2 regions of the Clostridium omnivorum genome follow, and region 1 is predicted to be linked to the other one. Evidence: a T-box and tRNA genes for the amino acid it is inferred to sense, from the RefSeq annotation. Region 1 holds a T-box; the other holds one or more tRNA genes.
The links. The T-box of region 1 lies ahead of serS (serine--tRNA ligase). A T-box ahead of a tRNA ligase gene usually reads a tRNA of that ligase, here a tRNA-Ser.
Positions count from the first base shown of each region.

Region 1 (7,961 bases):
CTTCTCTGTGTTATAGGCAGTGACTTTACCTATGAAAACATAAGTGAAAAAGTAAATGATATGAAAATATATGATTCCGGTTATTCGTTTCTTCTAGATGACAATTATAATATAATCTTACATCCTAATTATAAAGATTATAAAAATATTACAGATATTAACGAAGGACAATTTAAGCAATATATAGCTAAGTTAAGTGGAGAAGATTCCTCTGTATTCAGCTATAAATCGCCGGATAATCACGATAAGGCAGCTGCTTTAGCCAAGATGAATAATGGCTGGGTTATAGGTATTATTGCGGACGAAAGTGAAATACTCAGCAGTATACTTTCATTAAAAAAGCTACTTTACTTTTTTATACTTGCGCTATCTATATTTTCAATTATTTTATCCCTTCATTTAGGGAATGCCATATCAAACCCTATAATCTCTATTTCTAATATAGTAAGAAACATTGGAGATATGAACTTTAGCATTAAATTGCCTTCAAAGTACTTGAAAAGGAAGGATGAACTGGGAACACTAGCTTTATCCTTGAAAGTCATGAGTGAAAAAATAGCTGAAGATGTTGAAGAGATAAATCACCAAAATCATATACTCAAATATGATACTTTAACAAATGCGGTAAATAAGGACTATTTTAGGCAGCTTGTTAATCAATATATTAAAGATATTGAAAATAACGTGACAAGAGCAGCAATGGTGATAATTAACATTAATAACTTTAGAGTAATAAATGAGAGTATGGGCTACGAAACAGGAAATACTCTTCTTTATGAGGTTGCTCAAAGACTATTTTCAACTATTAGTCACCCGGATCTATTGTCAAGAACCAACGGAGATGAGTTCACTATATTCTTTAAGGAAATAGAGGATCAGTATGACTTAATCAATAGGATTGACAGGATTTTCTCCTTATTCAATACTCCCTTTAAAATATACCATGAAGAAATTTTTGTATCCATAAGTGCTGGAATAAGCCTTTATCCAGCAGATGGCACCTATCACGAGGAGCTGTTTAAAAATGCAAGTTCAGCTATAAATCATATAAAACAAAGCAAAAAGAATGGCTACGAGTTTTACGAAAAAAGTATTAATAAAATAACCACAGAAAAGTATGAAATCATAAATAGCTTGAGGTTTGCCTTAAGCAGAAATGAATTTGAACTATATTATCAACCTCAAATAGATATTCACAAAAATAAGCTTATAGGAGTTGAAGCACTACTTAGATGGAATAGTCCTAATGGTGCTATACCACCTAGTAAATTTATTCCTCTTGCAGAAGAAACCAATATCATTGTACCTATAGGTGAATGGATTATAAATGAAGCTTGTAAAATGGGAGTTAGGCTTAAGAATTTAGGCTTTCCAATTGCAGTTGGAGTTAATATTTCTGCTATACAATTTAAGGAAGCCTATCTTGTTGAGGTAATCAAAAAGACTCTCAATGAAACAGGGCTGCCACCTGAAGCTCTTGATATTGAAATTACAGAAAGTATTTTGATGGACAACAATGTTACAACCTGCCGAATTCTTAAGGAGCTTAAAGAAATTGGAGTAGGCTTATCTATTGATGATTTCGGAACCGGATATTCATCTTTAGCCTATCTTAAGAATTACGTTGTAGACAGACTAAAAATAGACAGATCCTTTATAAAGGATATACCTGAAAAAGATGACGGAACTATAGCGAAGACTATAATAACTCTTTCAAAGAGCCTAGGAATTAAAGTAATAGCAGAAGGAATAGAAGAAAAAGAACAGCTTGATTTTCTCAGAAGAAATGGCTGTGATGAAATTCAGGGGTACTATTATTGTAAACCAGTTCCAGAAGACAGACTTATTGATTATATAAAAGAGTTTAAATAAAAATATATGTTTATTTTTATTTAATTTTTGATATAATAAAAATAATACCAAAGTTATCTAAATATAATTTAAAAATAATAAACAGTGATAATAAAAGCTACGATTTATAACTTTCTTCAGAGAGCCGATGTTTGGTGTGAATCGGTGAAAGATTAAATCCTTCCACTTTTGGAGCTGTCGATGACGAATCGAAAGGTTGGTACCCTTTATCCTACTTTAGAGTGGCTGGTTCATATTATGTGCCGGCAATTTGAGTGGCAACGCGGATTACTTCCGTCTCATTTATATATGAGATGGAAGTTTTTTATTTTTTAAAAATCAAATAAATTAATATATTTATAGGAGGAAAAAACATGTTAGATTTAAAATTCTTAAGAGAAAATCCTGAAGTTGTTAAGCAAAATATAAGGAATAAGTTTCAAGACAGTAAGCTAGGCCTCGTAGATGAGGTAATAGCTTTAGATGCTGAACTTAGAAATAAAAAACAAGAAGCTGAAACCTTAAGAGCAAACAGAAATAAGATTTCAAAGCAAATAGGGGGCCTCATGGCTCAAGGAAAAAGAGAAGAAGCTGAGGAACTAAAGAGACAGGTTACAGCAAATTCAGAACGATTAGCAGAGCTTGAAGTAAAAGAAGATGAACTAGATAAAAAAGTTAAAAACATTATGATGGTAATCCCAAATATAATTGATCCAAGTGTTCCTATTGGTAAGGATGATAGTGAAAATGTAGAATTAGAGCGCTTTGGTGAACCTGTAGTGCCTGATTTCGAAGTTCCATATCATACTGAAATTATGGAAAAGCTAAATGGTATTGATTTAGACAGTGCTAGAAAAGTTGCTGGTAATGGTTTTTATTATCTAATGGGAAATATAGCTAGACTTCATTCTGCTGTAATTTCTTATGCAAGAGACTTTATGATAGACAGAGGCTTTACATATTGTATTCCTCCTTTTATGATCAGAAGCGAAGTTGTTACTGGAGTTATGAGCTTTGCTGAAATGGATGCCATGATGTACAAAATCGAAGGCGAAGACTTATACCTAATAGGAACTAGTGAGCATTCCATGATTGGTAAATTTATAGATACCATATTACCAGAAAGCACACTTCCACAAACCTTGACCAGCTATTCTCCTTGCTTTAGAAAAGAAAAGGGTGCTCATGGCTTGGAGGAAAGAGGAGTTTACAGAATTCATCAATTTGAAAAGCAAGAAATGATAGTTGTATGTAAACCTGAAGATAGCATGAAATGGTACAACAAGATGTGGAAGGATACTGTAGATTTATTCCGTTCTATGGATATTCCTGTAAGAACCATAGAATGCTGTTCAGGGGACCTTGCAGACTTAAAGGTTAAATCTGTGGATGTAGAAGCTTGGTCTCCAAGACAAAAGAAATACTTTGAAGTTGGAAGCTGCTCCAATTTAGGTGATGCACAAGCACGCCGTCTAAAAATACGTGTAGACAGTGAAAATGGTAAATATTTTGCTCATACACTAAACAACACTGTAGTAGCTCCTCCAAGAATGCTAATAGCTTTCTTAGAGAACAACTTAAATGAAGATGGATCAATAAATATTCCAGTTGCATTAAAGCCATACATGGGCGGCATGACAGTAATTAAATAGTGTGCCACGGGGACGTTTCGTCTGGCACAAAACTAACAGAATGTGCCCAATGGGCGTGACCTTAGATACAAAACTAACATATTATTAATAACAAAGCGTATCATAAATGCATTTCAGTGTATTATATGATGCGCTTTTTTGAATTGGCGTAAAGCATCATTGACTATTTAAAAGCACAATGATAATATTATTACATATAAATACATTTTTATAATAAAATGTAACAAGTCTTGATTGGGGTGATTTATTATGAAATATCCATCTCTAAAGGTGCCATCAAATTCATAGCAAAGACTGCTATGAAGAGATTATATTATTAGCACATAAAATTACTTTAAAGTAGTCTTTGCTTAATTTTTATATATTATTAAGGAGGCAAAGATGATGAATATTGAATTTAAAAAGCCAACAGAAAATGATGCTAAGAAAATTGCTACATGGAAGTATGATGGTATATATTCCTTTTATGATAATGATAAAACAGAAGCTAAACAGCAGTGGGTACTAAATATACATAATGAAGAAAATACCTTTGTTATGTATAATGAGAATAATGAATTAATAGGAAACTGTTCCTTTAGCTATGATGATGAAGAAAAAGAATATATGCTTGGAGTACAGATGCGGCCAGATTTAACAGGCAAAGGTATGGGTACAGAAGTAGTAAAAGCTATATTGAACTTTGGCAGAGAAACCTATAAGTTTAACGAACTGGTTTTGCTTGTTGCAAAGTTTAATAAAAGAGCTATAAAAATATATGAAAGATTAGGCTTTAAAACTATTGAAGAATTTATGTTGCATGTAAACGGTGAAGATAAAGAGTTTTTGGCAATGAAGATTGCCTGGTAAAATAGTATAATAATTGAAAAAGAAAAGGCATGCTAATAGTATGCCTTTTCTTAATTTTGCCTAAAGCTTCTCAGTGCTTTCAGCACTTTTCTTATTTACTTTTACTAAAAGTGTATAGCTATTTATAATTACTAATACACTTCCTAGTGAACCTAAGGCTTTGAATGCCACGCTTAGTGAATATCTATCACCTATCATACCTATGAAAGGAAATAGTGTAATCATGAAAAAGCTAAACACCATACTGGAAAAAGAAAGAATAGTCGCCCTGTTTTCACTTGGAATCATTTTATTTATATAATCACTTATAGAAACATATAGGATTCCCTCCATAAGCATAAGTACTATAAAGAATATATAGTGAAAGCTGCTTAAAGCTACTCCCCAAATACAAGCCACTGCTACTAGTGGTATCAAAAGAAGCAATCCCTGTTCTTTTATTTTTTTCTCAATTCTATGAACCTGCGTTGCTACTAAGGCGGAACCAAGAGAAGATACAGCATAAATAATTCCTATTACAGCTTCGCTATAGCCGTCTCCCTTTAGATAGTTCTGCAAGTAAAAGAAAATACAGGTACAAAAGGCCATTACTATTTCAGTAAATATTATTAAAAATCCTATTTTAGGCTTATCTATAATTACCTTAATACTAGCCTTAAGCTGTTTTACAAAAATATTCTTATTATCTCCCTTTGCTTCTATTCTCCCAATACTGGGCTCTTTAAAAGTAAAAGACTGCATAATATTTATTGAAGCTATAACTATAGTCAATACAAAGGCTATATTATAGCTTTTTGTTGCTAAATATCCACCTACAAAGAAGGAAATGACACTTGCTATCTGGTAGAAGAATTCCTTTCTGCCTGATATCTTCATATAGCTGTGTTCTTCCCCTATCTCTTTCAAGGAATCGTATACTAATGCATCGCCAGCACCTGATTCTAGGTTATAGGACAGTGCAGTAAACACAAAGGATATAGCAAACCATAGGAAGCTGTTTGCTGCCAGTAATAAAATCACACTTACTAACGAGAATATCCTCCCTAAAATTCTGCTTATTTTTCTTCCAAATATATCTGCCACGGCACCAGTAGGTACCTCCATAGTAAAAGAAGTTATATGAAATATAGTTTCTAGTAGTCCAAGCTGAGTAAGACTCATGCCTTTACTAGCTAAATAAATCATCCATATTCCACGGGTTAAATCTATATTTTGCAATAATACAAATACGTAATTTTTATTAATATTTTTTCTAAGCTGCACATTGTGCTCCATTTTAAATCCCCCTCAGATACGTTTTTTAGAAGCCTTGCCCACCCTTCCAATGTGCCCAAAAATATTATATAAACCTAAAAATGCATATAAAAATACCCCTAAGTAGAATTATACTTAGAGGCTTATCTTCGTCTAAATATTAATAAAGAGAGTAAATTCTACACTATCAGGCTTACATATATTTAATTTTGGACGCACTTTCCCCAGTGATTCCAAAATTACCTGTAATAGCATGTGCAGTAGCCATAAAATCTAACATGCTAGACCTGATAATAGCTGACATTTTTCTCCCTCCTCTTTAAAATCATAAAAAATCAAATTGTATCATATTAATTTTATAGTATTTTAGCTATAACATCAATATAAATTTCAAAATATTTCTTAATTTTTCAATTTTAGCTTTACCTTAAAACTGATGATATTCTCATTTTTCTCTGCCCATATATCTCCATGATGCAGTTCAACTATTTTTTTAGCAATAGCAAGCCCAAGGCCTGAGCCCTGCACTCTACTAGAACGAGATTTATCAATTCTATAAAACCTTTCGAACATTTTATCTGTATCTTCTTTGGTTATATTTTCTGCTATATTAGAAAAGGTTATTACAGCATTTCCATCTAAGCTTTCTACATCAATTACTATATCTGATGGCTTATAGCTGTATTTTTCCGCATTGCTTAGAATATTATCAAAAACTCTTACTATCTTCTCTATATCCGCATTTACTATTAATTCTTCCTTAGGCATATGAGATACAATATTTAATCCTTTCGCCTCAAATATAGGAATATATTCTCCAAGCAGCTGATTAATTAGCGCACATATATCTATATCACTAAGCTGCAATTCTATGTCACTATTAGAAAGCTTTGTATATTCAAATAGCTCATCAATAAGCTTTTTTAACTTTATGGAGAGACTGTAGGTTGAGCTTAAATACTCCTTTTGTTCCTCACTGCTCTTAACTGATTCGCTTGATAGAATATCAAGATATCCTATAATAGATGTAAGTGGTGTCCTTAGATCGTGTGACACATTAGTTATAAGTTCAGTTTTGGTTTTTTCTAATTCCCTTTCCTTTTCAAACCTATTTTTAAGTTCTATTGACATAGAATTTATATTTTTGCAAAGCTCTGCAAGCTCATCATTGCCTCGTACTTCCAGTGTTGATCCAAGTTCTTCAGATGAAATCCATTTTACCTTATGAGCAATATATTTAATATATTTTATCTCTCTATTCACAAGTACTAAGAATGTTACGGTGAATATTGCAATACTTAATGCAAATATAATTGCTACTAAAACGTTGTATATGGTTACAGTTAAGCTCTCTCTGTTCTCTACAATATATTTAGTTATAAAAACATTAGATAATACCCATAATGCTGCTAAAGATATAAAAAAGCTCAAAGCTACTTTGAATAAAAGCTTAGCACTAAGGCTTCTTCCGACTACATTGCTTCTCATATCTTATAACCAACTCCCCATATAGTTTTAATATATATAGGCTGCTTTGGATCGGCTTCTATTTTTTCTCTTATCTTTGTTATATGAACCATTACAGTATTATCTGACTTATAATATTCCTCACCCCATACCCTGTCATAGATCTTTTCTATACTAAAAACAACACCTTTGTTTCTTGCCAAAAGCTCCAGTATATCAAACTCCTTAGGAGTAAGTCTTACATTTTTATTTCCTACCAGCACTTCTCTAGTATCAGTGTTTATAGTTAAGTTTCCAATTTCGATAATATTCTTGTTTACACTTTGCACTGCAGAATATTTTGTGTACCTTCTTAAGTTGGATTTCACCCTAGCTATAAGCTCCATGGCATTAAAGGGTTTTGTTATATAATCATCTGCCCCTGAAGCTAACCCTTGAATCTTATCCAGTTCTTCAGACTTTGCCGATAAAAATATAATTGGCATGACAAGCTGTTTTTCTCTAATCTTCATGCATACCTCTATACCATCCATTTCCGGCATCATAATATCTAACAGTATAAGGTCAACTTCAGTGTCTTCAATGCATTTAAGAGCCTCTATTCCATTTTCCGCCTTTAATATTTCGTAGCCTTCATTAGCTAAATATATACCTGTAACCTTTCTTATCTCAGCATCATCATCTACTATTAGTATCTTATTTGACATAATTAAGCTCCTCTTCAATTAAGCATTTTTACATCTCAAAACATAAGCAGGTGGAAGATTTAATAATACTCTTCCATAGCTTACACTTTTAAAATAGCCTGCTATATACTCCTTCTTCAATAGCGTATACTGGAATGTAATAAATATCCCATCTCTTTTTAATATTTCTCTAGTATTGTTT
Region 1 is NZ_BRXR01000001.1:1,678,701-1,686,661, forward strand. It holds gene bsdE14_RS07695 (EAL domain-containing protein) at 1-1,872, shown strand, start outside; T-box leader at 1,951-2,156, shown strand; gene serS (serine--tRNA ligase) at 2,226-3,503, shown strand; gene bsdE14_RS07705 (GNAT family N-acetyltransferase) at 3,885-4,352, shown strand; gene bsdE14_RS07710 (MFS transporter) at 4,413-5,627, opposite strand; gene bsdE14_RS07715 (sensor histidine kinase) at 6,009-7,094, opposite strand; gene bsdE14_RS07720 (response regulator transcription factor) at 7,091-7,780, opposite strand; gene bsdE14_RS07725 (class I SAM-dependent methyltransferase) at 7,799-7,961, opposite strand, start outside.

Region 2 (2,416 bases), 390 kb from region 1:
AAAGGACTTGGAGCTAGACTGGAGAGAGCCATTATAAACTATTACCTAGATACTCATATTGAGAAAAATGGATATACAGAAATAATGCCTCCATACATGGTAAACAGAAAGAGTATGACAGGAACAGGACAGCTTCCTAAATTTGAAGAAGATGCCTTCAAGGTTACAGGTACTGATTACTTTTTAATACCAACTGCTGAAGTACCAGTAACAAATCTGTATAGTGATGAAGTACTAAAAGGAGAAGAGCTTCCTATAAAACATGCAGCTTATAGTGCTTGTTTTAGATCAGAAGCAGGTTCAGCAGGTAGAGATACTAGAGGTTTAATAAGGCAGCACCAATTTAATAAAGTAGAACTTGTTAAATTTACAAAGCCTGAGGAATCATATGAAGAACTAGATAAATTAATTAATGATGCTGAATCGGTACTTCAGGGGTTAGGACTTCCATATAGAGTGGTAAGACTATGCTCAGGAGATTTGAGTTTTACATCAGCTTGTACCTACGATATAGAGGTTTGGATGCCAAGCTATAACAAATATGTTGAAATATCAAGCTGCAGTAACTTTGAAGATTTTCAAGCTAGAAGAGCAAACATAAGGTACAAAGAAAATGCTAAAGATAAGCCTAAGTTTATTCATACTCTAAATGGTTCTGGGGTAGCTATTGGAAGATCAGTAGCAGCTATATTAGAGAACTATCAAAAAGAAGATGGAACTATTGAAATTCCAGAGGTATTAAGACCATACATGGGTGGAAGAGAAACAATAAAATAAAAAGTACTTTTAGTTAAAGTATTTATAAGGCAGCCAGTATATAGAAGTAAATTATATAGTACAGATAATGAATAATAATTAATCTGCAGGTTATTATAATTACTAGCTGACTGCTTTAAGTTCTTATAAAAAAATTAAAAAAATACTATTGACATTAAAATTGAATGTTGATATAATAATCATTGTCACTGGACATGGAAAGATGGTCGAGTTGGTTTAAGGCACCGGTCTTGAAAACCGGCGTACGGGTGACCGTACCTAGGGTTCGAATCCCTATCTTTCCGCCATTTTTTTATTTGGAGATGTACTCAAGTGGCTCAAGAGGACGGTTTGCTAAACCGTTAGTAGGGGTAACCTTAGCATGGGTTCGAATCCCATCGTCTCCGCCAAAAACATCTAACAAAGGTTAGATGTTTTTTGTTTTATTATACAAGTATACTAGAACTACAATATATGAGTAAGGTTGACAATCCTATGGATTAAATTACTTATAACTGTCCATAATTACTATAGAATAAGTAATATGGCATAAAATTGTATTTGATTTTTATACTAGTGTATGATAATATAATAATGCTTAACATGCGACGGTAGCTCAGTTGGATAGAGTAGCTGGCTACGAACCAGTTGGCCGGGGGTTCGAATCCCTTTCGTCGCACCATAAAAAAGACCTTCACGAATTTAGTGAAAGTCTTTTTTTATTTGTAGCATACCTTGTATTAAAAATCTCTATAAAATTATTTTTGTGATTCTATAAGGATTTCCATAAGTAAGTTAGTTGTTTCCCACTAAAATCCCTTTCCTCTTAATTAATAACCACAAAACTTAAACATCCTTCTCTGAATATTATGCGGTTTGAAAGCAAATATTATAATTAATATTAATATTAGTTTAGAAGGAAGTGTGTATTATGAAAGAACTTAGAAAAGGGGTCTATTGGGTAGGAGCTTCTGATTGGAAGGTTAGGTATTTTCATGGTAATGAGCTTTCAACCCATAGGGGCAGTACATATAATTCCTATCTTATAAAAGACGAAAAGACGGTGCTTATAGATACAGTATGGGAACCACTAACAGATAGGTTTTTAGAAAATTTAAGTGAAGTTGTTGATATTAAAAAAATAGACTATGTGGTGATGAATCACATGGAACCAGACCATTCTGGAGCTTTACCTACCATCATGGAGTATATTCCAGATGCAACAATTATTGTTTCTAAAAGAGGGGTTGAAACAATAAAGGAGTATTATCATAAGGATTGGAAGCTAAAGGTGGTCAATCAAGGAGATAAGCTTAGTATAGGAAAGAATGAGCTTACTTTTATCGAAGCAAGTATGCTTCACTGGCCAGACAGTATGTTTACATATCTGAGTGGGGAGAATATCCTTTTTTCTAATGATGCTTTTGGACAGCACTTTGCTTCGTCAGAAATATTTAATGATTTAGTAGATGAAGCTGAAGTCTACCAGGAAGCTATAAAATATTACGCTAACATATTAACCCCTTTTAGTAACTTTGTTACTAGGAAAATAAATCAGCTTAAGGAACTGAATTTGCCTGTGGAAATGATTGCTCCAAGTCATGGGGTTATATGGAGAAAAGATCCTATGAGCATAGTAGAAAAATATTATGAATGGGCA
Region 2 is NZ_BRXR01000001.1:2,069,131-2,071,546, forward strand. It holds gene serS (serine--tRNA ligase) at 1-777, shown strand, start outside; tRNA gene bsdE14_RS09845 (tRNA-Ser) at 974-1,064, shown strand; tRNA gene bsdE14_RS09850 (tRNA-Ser) at 1,076-1,166, shown strand; tRNA gene bsdE14_RS09855 (tRNA-Arg) at 1,362-1,438, shown strand; gene bsdE14_RS09860 (oxygen-binding di-iron domain-containing protein) at 1,688-2,416, shown strand, end outside.
Region 2: it has a tRNA-Ser gene. The T-box ahead of serS (serine--tRNA ligase) is inferred to sense a tRNA for this amino acid. The anticodon was not compared.